DNA from 2 places in the Streptomyces sp. NPDC044064 genome. Region 2 is predicted to be linked to the other one. Evidence: riboswitches for the same ligand, from Rfam matches in the RefSeq annotation. Region 2 holds a riboswitch; the other holds the start of a gene.
The links. Region 2 has a riboswitch for S-adenosylmethionine ahead of AC07DS_RS28105 (amino acid ABC transporter permease). Riboswitches for the same ligand answer to the same signal wherever they lie in the genome.
Positions count from the first base shown of each region.

Region 1 (5,010 bases), on a different contig from region 2:
CGGCTCTCCTCGTCGGCCCGCTCGGCGTCCGCCCGCTGGGCCTCCTCGCCGGCCGCGGTGACCAGCTTCACCCAGCCCGCCGGACGCAGTACGTAGGCCGCGGCCGCCACGTCGAGCGGGTCCGCGGCCGGGGGCGGCGAGCCGGAGTCGAGGGCGCCGGACAGCTCCGGCTGCGCCTCTCTGAACTTCTCTCCGATCCGCTGCCGGAAGAGCGGATCGGTCTCCAGTGCGGCCGCCATCGCGTTCCCGGCGAACTTGGCCCGCCGGTTCGGTGCGAACCGGGCATACTGCCGCAATTGGGCGGGCAGTTCCGCCAGGGTCAGGCCGCCGAATCCGTCCGAGACGATCTGCACGACCCGTCGGCGCACTCCGTCGGGCAGCGGACGGTCAAGCACCTCAGCGGTGCCGTCGCCCGGCCCCCCGCCTGCGGTCTCCACCATCCGTCACACCCCAATACCTGTACGGGGCCCGCTCCGCTCAGGAGCCGGCGCCCGGCCTGTCCACGAGTTCCACCTGGTCCACCGCGTTGCACCAGCGGCAGCGCACCGAGTCGATGGTCTCACTGACCACCTCGCGCTCCTCGACCGTCGGCTCACCGGCGAGGTCGAGGTGGACGTACTCGACGACCTTCGACGAGCGGGTCACGTCGAAGCGGGTGAGGTTGCCGCAGAGGGTGCAGCGCCATCGCGTCGTGGCGGTCGGCAGGGGAACCGTCATCGTGACTTTTCGCTTCCTTCTCGGGTCGGTCCGCGTCGCTCCTCGACGCGTGTGGCTCGTAACCCTACGGCCTGGCGGGTCCTCACCGCCCGTCCGTCCGCGGCGGCGAGGCGGTCTGTCAGGTTGCGTCCCCTTACGTCATGCTCTGTAGTCATGATCAACACCTGGAGCACGACGGCCGGCCGCACACTCAGGGCGCTCCGGGACACCCCCGCGCCGATGACGTACGCCCTCATCGCCGTGTGCTCCCTGATCTTCGTCCTGGGCCCGGCCTCCGGACTCACTCCGGTGTACGGCTCCGCGGACGCGCTGCCGGCCGCGCAGCGCGCGTACTTCCGGCACTGGGGGGTGGTCCCGGCGCGGCTGTTCGACGAACCCGTCCGGGAGGCCCTGACCCCGGTCACCGCGCTGTTCGTGCACGGCAGCTGGGTGCACCTGATCGGCAACATGCTCTTCCTCTTCGTCTTCGGGATCATGACCGAGGAACGAATGGGCCGGGTGGAGTTCACCCTCTTCTACGTCTGCTGCGGTTACCTGGCCCTGCTGGGCTACGCGGCCGCCAACGCCACCTCCGAGCAGTCACTGGTGGGCGCGTCCGGGGCCATCTCGGCGGTTCTCGGCGCGTTCCTCTATCTGTTTCCCCGCGCCCGTGTCACCAGTCTGCTCCCGTTCCTGTTCTTCCTGCCGATGCGCTTCCCGGCCTGGGTGGTGCTGCCCTTCTGGGCGGCGCTGCAGTGGCTGGCGGCGGGGCGCGCCGGCGAGGGGCCGGGGGTCGCCTACCTCGCGCACCTGGTCGGCTTCGGGGTGGGGTTCGGTTACGCATGGGTGCGATACCGGCGTACCACTAAGGTTGAGTGCGCACCGGCTCCGGCACCCGAGGGAGAGAACCCGTCGTGATCACCGCGATCGTCCTGATCAAGACCAGCGTGGACCGGATCCCCGAGATCGCGGAGCAGGTCGCTTCGCTGGATTCGGTGAGCGAGGTCTTCTCCGTCACCGGTACGTACGACCTGATCGCCATGGTGCGGGTGCGCCGGCACGAGGATCTGGCCGACGTGATTCCGGGGCGGATCAGCAAGATTCCCGGGGTCGAGGCCACGGACACGCACGTAGCTTTCCGTACGTACTCGCAGCACGACCTCGAGGCGGCCTTCTCGATCGGTCTGGACAACTGATCGGCTGAAGACCGCCTCACCAGGCGTTCAGAGGCTCACACCGCCGGGACGCAGCGGCCCTCCTCCGTGCGGTACGTCCACTTCGCGCCCTCGGTCACCAGTTCCTTCACCGCCGCGACGAAGCGCTCCACGTGCTCGTCGGGGGTGCCCGCGCCGAAGCTCACGCGGATCGCGTTCAGGGACTTCTCGCCCGGCGCGGCCTCGGGGGCGCCGCACTCGCCCTGGGTCTGGGGGTCGGAGCCGAGGAGGGTGCGGACCAGGGGGTGGGCGCAGAACAGGCCGTCGCGGACGCCGATGCCGTACTCGGCGGAGAGGGCTGCGGCGAAGTGGGAGCTGTTCCAGCCGTCCACGACGAAGCTGATCACGCCGACGCGGGGGGCGTCGTCCCCGAAGAGGGAGAGGACCCGGACCTCGGGCACCTCGGCCAGGCCCGCCCGCACCTTCGCGATCAGGTGCTGCTCACGGGCGACCAGCGCGTCGAAGCCGGCCTCCGTCAGCGCCCTGCAGGCGGAGGCGATGGAGTAGGCGCCGATGACGTTCGGGGAGCCGGCCTCGTGGCGGGCGGCGCTCTCGTGCCACTCCACGGCCACTCCCCCGTCCTCGCGCCGGGTCACCTTACGGCTGGCGCCGCCGCCCGCCAGGTACGGCTCGGCCGCGACCAGCCAGTCGGCGCGGCCGGCCAGGATGCCGGAGCCGAAGGGGGCATACAGCTTGTGGCCGGAGAAGGCGACCCAGTCGACGTCGAGGTCCTGGACCGACACGGGGTGGTGCGGGGCCAGCTGGGCGGCGTCCAGGACGATCCGGGCGCCGTGCGCGTGCGCCGCGGCGGCCAGCTCGCGCACCGGCCACAGCTCGCCGGTCACGTTGGAGGCGCCGGTGACGCAGACCAGGGCCGGGCCGTGCGGCTCACGGTCGGCGAGGGCCCGCTCCAGGGTCTCGACGGCCTGCCGCGGGGTGCGCGGGGCGTCGAGGTAAGTGACGCGGGCGTCCCGCCAGGGCAGCAGGGAGGCGTGGTGCTCGGTCTCGAAGACGAAGACCTGGCAGTCGGCGGGCAGGGCGGCGGCGAGGAGGTTCAGGGAGTCCGTGGTCGAGCGGGTGAAGACCACCTGGTCGGCCGCACGGCAGTCGAGGAACTCGGCGACCGTCCTGCGGGCGTTCTCGAACAGGTCGGTGGAGAGCTGGGAGAGGTAGCCGGCCCCGCGGTGGACGCTGCCGTAGTACGGCGCGTAGGCCGCCACGTCGTCCCAGACACGCTGGAGGGCGGGGGCGCTGGCCGCGTAGTCGAGCGCCGCGTAGGTGACTTCGCCGCCGGTCACGAGCGGGACGGTGACGTCACCGCCCAGAACGGGCAGAGGGGCACAAACGGACTGGTCGGCGGCAGCGGTGAAGACGGACATGGCGAGCTCCTGTGAGAGGAATGCGGAACCACCACGTGAGCGCGTACGGCTCGAACGTGGGGAAGGTGAAAGGGGTACGCGGAGGCGGGGCTCTACGCCCTATCGCATTCGCTTGCTCACAGAAGGCTCCCTCGACGACCAGGACCCCTGGTTTGCGAGGGGTCCGCGCTTGCCGTGGACCTCGCTGCCCACGGCCTGGTCTTCACCCGGGGCACCCCGCCACGGACGGAGGGTTGCCGGACAGTCGGCCGGGGCCTCATGACTGTCACTCATGACCTGATCAGGAACGTAGCCGAGCCGATCGCCGCCGCGCAACTTCTGTCCGGATCCCGGGACACCGCCGCGACGGCGATCAGCCGACCGCTACTTGTTGCTGGCCGCCACCCACCGCTCCAACGTCCGCCTCGCCTCGCCCGAGTCGATCGACACGGCCGCCTTGGCCATGCCGGCGCGGAGCTGCTCGGCCAGGGGGCCCCCGGTCGGTTCGAGGGCCACCAGGGCGGCCGCCGAGTTCAGCAGGACCGCGTCCCGTACCGGGCCCTGCTCGCCGTCCAGCACGCGGCGGGCGACCTCCGCGTTGTACGACGCGTCGGCGCCGCGCAGGGCCTCCACGGGGACGAGGTCGATGCCGACGTCCCGCGGGTCGAAGCTCTCCTCCGCGACCTTGCCGTCCCGGACCACCCACACCCTGGAGGTGGACGTGGTCGTCAGCTCGTCCAGGCCGTCGTCGCCGCGGAAGACCAGCGCGGAGTTGCCGCGCTCGGCGAGGACCCCGGCCACGATCGGCGCCATCCGGGGGTCGGCGACACCGACCGCCTGGGCGCGCACCTTGGCCGGGTTGGTGAGCGGGCCGAGCACGTTGAAGGTCGTACGGATACCCAACTGGCCGCGCGCCGCGGCGACATGGCGCAGCGCCGGGTGGAACTTCACCGCGAAGCAGATGGTGATGCCGGCCTCGTCGGCGACCTCGGCCACCCGCTTCGGGGTCAGGTTCAGGTTGATCCCGAGCTTCTCCAGGACGTCGGAGGACCCGGAGGCGGAGGACGCGGCGCGGTTGCCGTGCTTGACGACCTTCGCTCCGGTGCCGGCGACGACGATCGACGACATCGTGGAGATGTTCACCGTCTTGGCGCCGTCACCGCCGGTGCCGACAATGTCGACGGCGGGCCCGGGTACCTCGATCACGTTGGCGTGCTCGTACATGGTCCGCACGAGTCCGGTGATCTCCTCCACCGTCTCGCCCTTGGACCGCAGGGCCACCAGGAACCCGGCGATCTGCGCGTCGGTCGCCTCGCCGCGCATGATCAGGTCCATCGCCCAGGCCGTGTCGTCGGCGGACAGGTCCTGGCCGTCCAGCAGCCCGTTCAGCAGGGCGGGCCAGGAACGGCCCGCCGCGGTGTCGCCTCCAGCGGGGGTCACAGCGCTCATAGCCGCTCCTGGGTGTCTAGAAGAACAGTGTGGTCCCACCCTATCCAGCCCGGGACACGGCGAAGGGCCCCGTCCGCAACACGGACGGGGCCCTTCGGCGTGGTGTGGCGACGCGAGGATCAGTGGTGGCCGTGGCCGCTCGTGATCTCCTTGTACTCGTCGACAGTCGGCTTCGGGATCTGGTTGTCCTCGCCGTAGTAGGCGTTGCTGAGCTTGGCGCGCAGCTTCTCGGACCCCTTCACCTTGCGCTCGACACCGTTCTCGTCGACCGTCGGACCGATCTCGGCCGGCTC
Region 1 covers NZ_JBWKFN010000012.1:275,802-280,811, forward strand. Annotated here, with positions in the region: gene AC07DS_RS21530 (NYN domain-containing protein) at 1-440, opposite strand, end outside; gene AC07DS_RS21535 (hypothetical protein) at 478-717, opposite strand; gene AC07DS_RS21540 (rhomboid family intramembrane serine protease) at 871-1,614, shown strand; gene AC07DS_RS21545 (Lrp/AsnC family transcriptional regulator) at 1,611-1,892, shown strand; gene AC07DS_RS21550 (aminotransferase class V-fold PLP-dependent enzyme) at 1,928-3,289, opposite strand; SAM riboswitch class IV at 3,450-3,566, opposite strand; gene trpD (anthranilate phosphoribosyltransferase) at 3,653-4,717, opposite strand; gene qcrB (cytochrome bc1 complex cytochrome b subunit) at 4,837-5,010, opposite strand, start outside.
Region 1: linked by a shared signal. The riboswitch ahead of AC07DS_RS21550 (aminotransferase class V-fold PLP-dependent enzyme) and the one ahead of AC07DS_RS28105 (amino acid ABC transporter permease) in region 2 are both predicted to bind S-adenosylmethionine.

Region 2 (5,010 bases):
GCCGCGGTCCACCACCGTCACGTCGAGGCCGGTCCGCGCGGCGTACAGCGCACAGGCCGCGCCCACCATTCCGGCTCCGACGACCACGACATCGCAGGTCAGTCGCTTCGCCACATCAGTACTATGTCACATGTTGCACTCCCTGAGGAGTCCCCCGCACCGCCCTCGTCACCCGCCCGGAGTCCCAGGCGTGGACGCCCCCTTGACGTCGTACGACGGCGGATCGACACTCCAGGGGAGGGAATCCTAGTGAACAGGTAGGGAAACATGGTGCGCCTCCGGACGGTGGTCGGCCGAGCGGGCCGTACGCCGTTGTACGCACCACTTCTCACCTCCCGCCTGCACATCGACCTGCTGCGCGTCTGCAGCGCCATCAGTCCTCGGGGCTGAGTCTGCGGGGTTGAGCCTGCGGGGTTGAGCCTGCGGGGCCGAGGCAGGCCGTCATGGCTCAGCGGGCCCGCCGACCGACCGCACCGAACCGGGCCCGCCGACCGCACCGCACCGGGCCCGCGACCGCCCCTCCGCACCCACCGACCGACGACGCTTCCGCCGCGCGTACGTCCGCGCGCCCGCCCCAGGGGAGACGCATGTCCATCACTCCGCTCGCCGCCGTCCCGACCGCGCACCGCGCCGCCCCCGCCTTCCGGGGCCGGATCGGCCGGGACGCGCGCAGCGGCCACTACGCCGTGCCCCACCGCTACCGGCTCCATCTGTCCACCGCCTGTCCCGACGGACTTCGCCTCGCCATCGGGCACAGCCTCCTCGGCCTCGACGGCAGCTGTCCGGTGGCCTTCCTGCCCGCCGTCCCCGACCGTCCCGGCGGCGGCCACTCCGCCCTGCGCCCGCTGTACGAGGCGAGCGCCCACCACTACACCGGACCGGCGCTCGCGCCGGTGCTCAGCGACGACTGGTCCGGGCGCATCGTCAGCACCCACAGCGCCGACATCCTGCGCGACCTGGACCGCTTCCCCCGCAACGGGCGCCCCAGCCTGTACCCGTGCGGCACGGAGAGCCAGATCGAAGCCGTCGAACGGCTCTGCGCCGAGGGGATCGAGGAGGCCGCGCAGCGCGCCGGACGGGCCGACGCCGATCCCGCAGAGCGGGCGGCCGCGCTCGATCTGCTGCTGGACACGCTGGGCCGGATCGAGCGGTACCTGGAGGGCGAGGAGTACCTCGTCGATGGCCGACTCACCGCAGCGGACGTCGAGTTGTGGGTGACGCTGGTGCAGCTGGACACCGTGCACCGCTGCCACCTCGACGCCTCCGCCGTGCACCGCATCGCAGACCACCAGGCGCTCTGGGGTCACGCCCGCCGCCTGGCCGCCCACCCCGCCTTCGGTGCCCACCTGGACCTCGACGGGATCGCCCGCCGCCACCACGGGCACTGCCGGGGGCTGGAAGCCGCCGGAGCCGCCGTCCAGATCCTGGACTGGAGGGGTCACGCCGCGGACGCCTCGGGCACTTCCAGCAGGTGAGAGCAGGTCGGGCGGGTCCATTACTCGGACAGCCGTTGACATGCGAACGGCCAACTGCCTTTACTTGCCGCACAGAACGGTCATGAGCGTCAGCGCCAAGCCCTGGCTGGCTGACCGGCAACCCTCGCATCGCGGTGGGGTGCCCCAGGTGACGACCGGACCGGACGACGACTTCGGTAAGCGCGAGGGCCCCGCGGGGCCGGAACAGTGACAGGTGACGCCATGTACGCAGCTCTCCGGACGGCCGCGGGCCGTGCCCAGAGCTGCGTACCGCCGTACGCCGGGCTCCTCGTCGCCGATCGCGCCGTCGATCTCCTCCGCGTCAACAGCGCACTGTGTACCGCGTCGGGCAGCCGTGCCCGCTGTCGGGGCTGACCTCACTTCCCAGCCCCGCCCTTCCCGGCTCAGCGCTTCCCAGCCCCCGCGTTCCTGACGCACACCCCGGTGCGGTGTGCCGTCGTCCGCCCAGCCCCCGGTTCCCGTGCGTTCCCGTGTGCCACCTCGTGCCGTAGCGCCGTCGTAGCCCATTCCTGGCCCGCCGTGATCCCGGGGTGTCCGACTCCCGCCGGAGCCCGCCATGAGTGAACCCCCAGGCGCCGCCGTGTCCCTCGCCGGGGCCCGACCAGCCGACACACCATCAAAGAGTCTGACAGCACAACGAGTTCAGCCGCTGCGTCGGCCCGGCCGGTGGATCGTCACCGCCGTCGTCCTCGTGTTCGTCGCGCAGATCGTGCACGGACTGGCCACGAACCCCTTCTACCAGTGGGACCGCTTCCGCTACTGGTTCCTGCGCCCCGTCATCCTCGACGGTCTGGGCATCACCCTCGAAGTCGCCGCGCTCAGCGCCGTGTTCGGCCTGCTCGGGGGCGTCCTGCTGGCCCTCGGCCGGCTCTCCGGCAGCCCGGTGCTGCGGGCGGTGAGCTGGACCTACACCTGGCTGTTCCGCTCGGTACCGCTGATCGTCGTCCTGATCTTCCTCTACAACTTCAGTGCGCTGTACAAGACGTTGAGCCTCGGCATCCCCTTCGGGCCGGCCTTCTTCACCTTCGACGAGTCCAGGCTGGCCACCGACCTGACGGTCGCCGTCGTCGGCCTGAGCCTCAATGAGGCGGCCTACGCGGCCGAGGTCGTACGCGGCGGCATCCTCTCGGTGGACCAGGGCCAGCACGAGGCGGCGGCCGCGCTCGGACTGCCGAGGGGCTACCAGTTCACCCGCATCGTCTTCCCCCAGGCCCTGAGGTCCATCACCCCGAACTACGTCAACCAGCTCATCGGCCTGATCAAGAGCACGTCCCTGGTGTTCTACGTCTCCCTGCTCGACCTGTTCGGCTCGGTGCAGACCATGGGCAGCACCTACCCGGGCGACATCGTGCCGCTGCTGCTCGTCGCCACCGTCTGGTATCTGCTCCTGACCAGCGTCGTGTCCGTCGTCCAGTTCTACGTCGAGCGGTACTTCGCCCGCGGCGCCACCCGCGGCCTGCCGCCGACCCCGCTGCAGAAGGCGCGCACCGGCCTCGCCGACCTGAGGGCCCGGCTGCGCCGGGAGGCCGCCGTATGACCACCACCCGGACCCCGCAGCCGGCCCCGGCCGCGCTGGAGATCCACGACGTCCACAAGTGGTACGGCGCCCACCGCGTCCTCGACGGCATCGACCTGACCGTGCGCCCCGGCGAGGTCACCGTCGTCCTCGGCCCCTCCGGCTCCGGCAAGTCCACGCTGCTGAGGGTCGTCAACCATCTGGAGAAGCCCGAGATCGGGCACGTCAGCGTCGGTGGCGAGCTGATCGGCGTCAGGCGCGGCAGCGGGGGCCGGCTGAGGGAGCTGAGTGAGCGCGCGATCCTGGCCCAGCGCAGCCGTATCGGCTTCGTCTTCCAGAACTTCAACCTCTTCCCGCATCTGACCGTCCTCGACAACGTCGCGGCCGCCCCCGTCGCCACCGGAAGACTGACCAGGCCCGAGGCGCAGGAGCTGGCGCGCGAACTGCTCACCCGGGTCGGCCTCGGCGACCGGACCGGCGCCTACCCGCGGCAGCTGTCCGGCGGCCAGCAGCAGCGCGTCGCCATCGCCCGCGCCCTCGCCCTGCGGCCCGGCATCATCCTCTTCGACGAGCCGACCTCGGCGCTCGACCCCGAACTCGTCGGCGAGGTCCTCTCCGTGATCAAGGACCTGGCGAGCAGCGGCACCACCCTCGTCATCGTCACCCACGAGATCGGCTTCGCCCGCGAGGTCGCCGACCGGATCGTCTTCATCGACGGCGGAAGGATCGTCGAACAGGGCCCGCCGGCCGAGGTGCTGGACCGCCCACGGCACGAGCGGACCCGGGACTTCCTGAGCAAGGTCCTCTGACCTCCCTCCCCTCCCGCTTCACCCCTGTTGCACCCTCACCACCGAACGACAAGGACAGCCATGCCCACCCAGTTCTCCCGACGCAGCCTGACACGCGGCCTCACCGCGGCGACCGCTCTCGCCGCCCTCGCCGGTGGACTCGCCGCCTGCGGGGGCGACAGCGAGGCCGCCACGACGACCGACCCGGCCGGCACGGTGACCGTGGGCCGGGTGTCCAACGGCGCGGCCAGGCAGACCGAGCTGAAGGTCTCAGAGGTGAAGTCCATCAGCGCCGAACTGCCCGCCTCCGTCCGGAAGAGCGGGACCCTGAAGATCGTCGTGGGGGCTCTGCCCGACGGCTTCCCGCCACTGGCCTACGTCGGCAGCGACCAGAAGACGCTCACCGGCGCCGAGCCCGACTTCGGCCGTCTGGTCGCCGCCGTCCTCGGACTGAAGCCCCAACTGTCCAACGCCACCTGGGAGAACATGTTCGTCGGCATCGACAGCGGCAAGGCCGACGTCGGCTTCGCCAACATCACCGACACCGAGGAACGCAAGAAGAAGTACGACTTCGCCTCCTACCGCAAGGACAACGTGGGCTTCGAGGTGCTGAAGAAGAGCACCTGGAACTTCGACGGCGACTACGAGAACCTCGCCGGGAAGACGGTCGCCGTCGACAACGGCACCAACCAGGAGAAGATCCTCCTGGAGTTCCAGGCGAAGCTGAAGAAGGAGGGCAAGAACCTCACGGTCAAGCACTACGCCGGCAAGAACGCCACGTACCTGGCGCTGACCGGCGGCAAGATCGACGCCTACTTCTCCGCCAACCCCGGTGTCGCCTACCACGTCACCCAGACCGCCAAGTCGCCCGACCCGACCCGCAGCGCGGGCACCTACTCCGGTGCCGGGGCCGGTCTGCAGGGGCTGATCGCCGCGACCACGAAGAAGGACAGCGGGCTGGCCCGGCCGCTCGCCGACGCCATCGACCATCTGATCAGGAGCGGGCAGTACGGCAAGTGGCTGGCCGCGTACAACCTCTCGAACGAGGCCGTGGACAAGGCGGAGGTCAACCCGCCGGGACTGCCGCTGGACAACTCCTGACCGGTCGCCGGGAACATCCGGGGTCACCCGGGTGTTCCGGCTCATGACGAGATCCGCCAGGCGGACGCCGACCAGGCCCGCCGTGCCGGACGGACGGAGGTGTGGGCCG
Region 2 covers NZ_JBWKFN010000018.1:169,400-174,409, forward strand. Annotated here, with positions in the region: gene AC07DS_RS28090 (NAD(P)/FAD-dependent oxidoreductase) at 1-114, opposite strand, end outside; gene AC07DS_RS28095 (putative leader peptide) at 268-390, shown strand; gene AC07DS_RS28100 (glutathione S-transferase C-terminal domain-containing protein) at 588-1,475, shown strand; SAM riboswitch class IV at 1,554-1,664, shown strand; gene AC07DS_RS28105 (amino acid ABC transporter permease) at 2,053-3,033, shown strand; gene AC07DS_RS28110 (amino acid ABC transporter ATP-binding protein) at 3,030-3,821, shown strand; gene AC07DS_RS28115 (transporter substrate-binding domain-containing protein) at 3,882-4,901, shown strand; gene AC07DS_RS28120 (putative leader peptide) at 5,010-5,010, shown strand, end outside.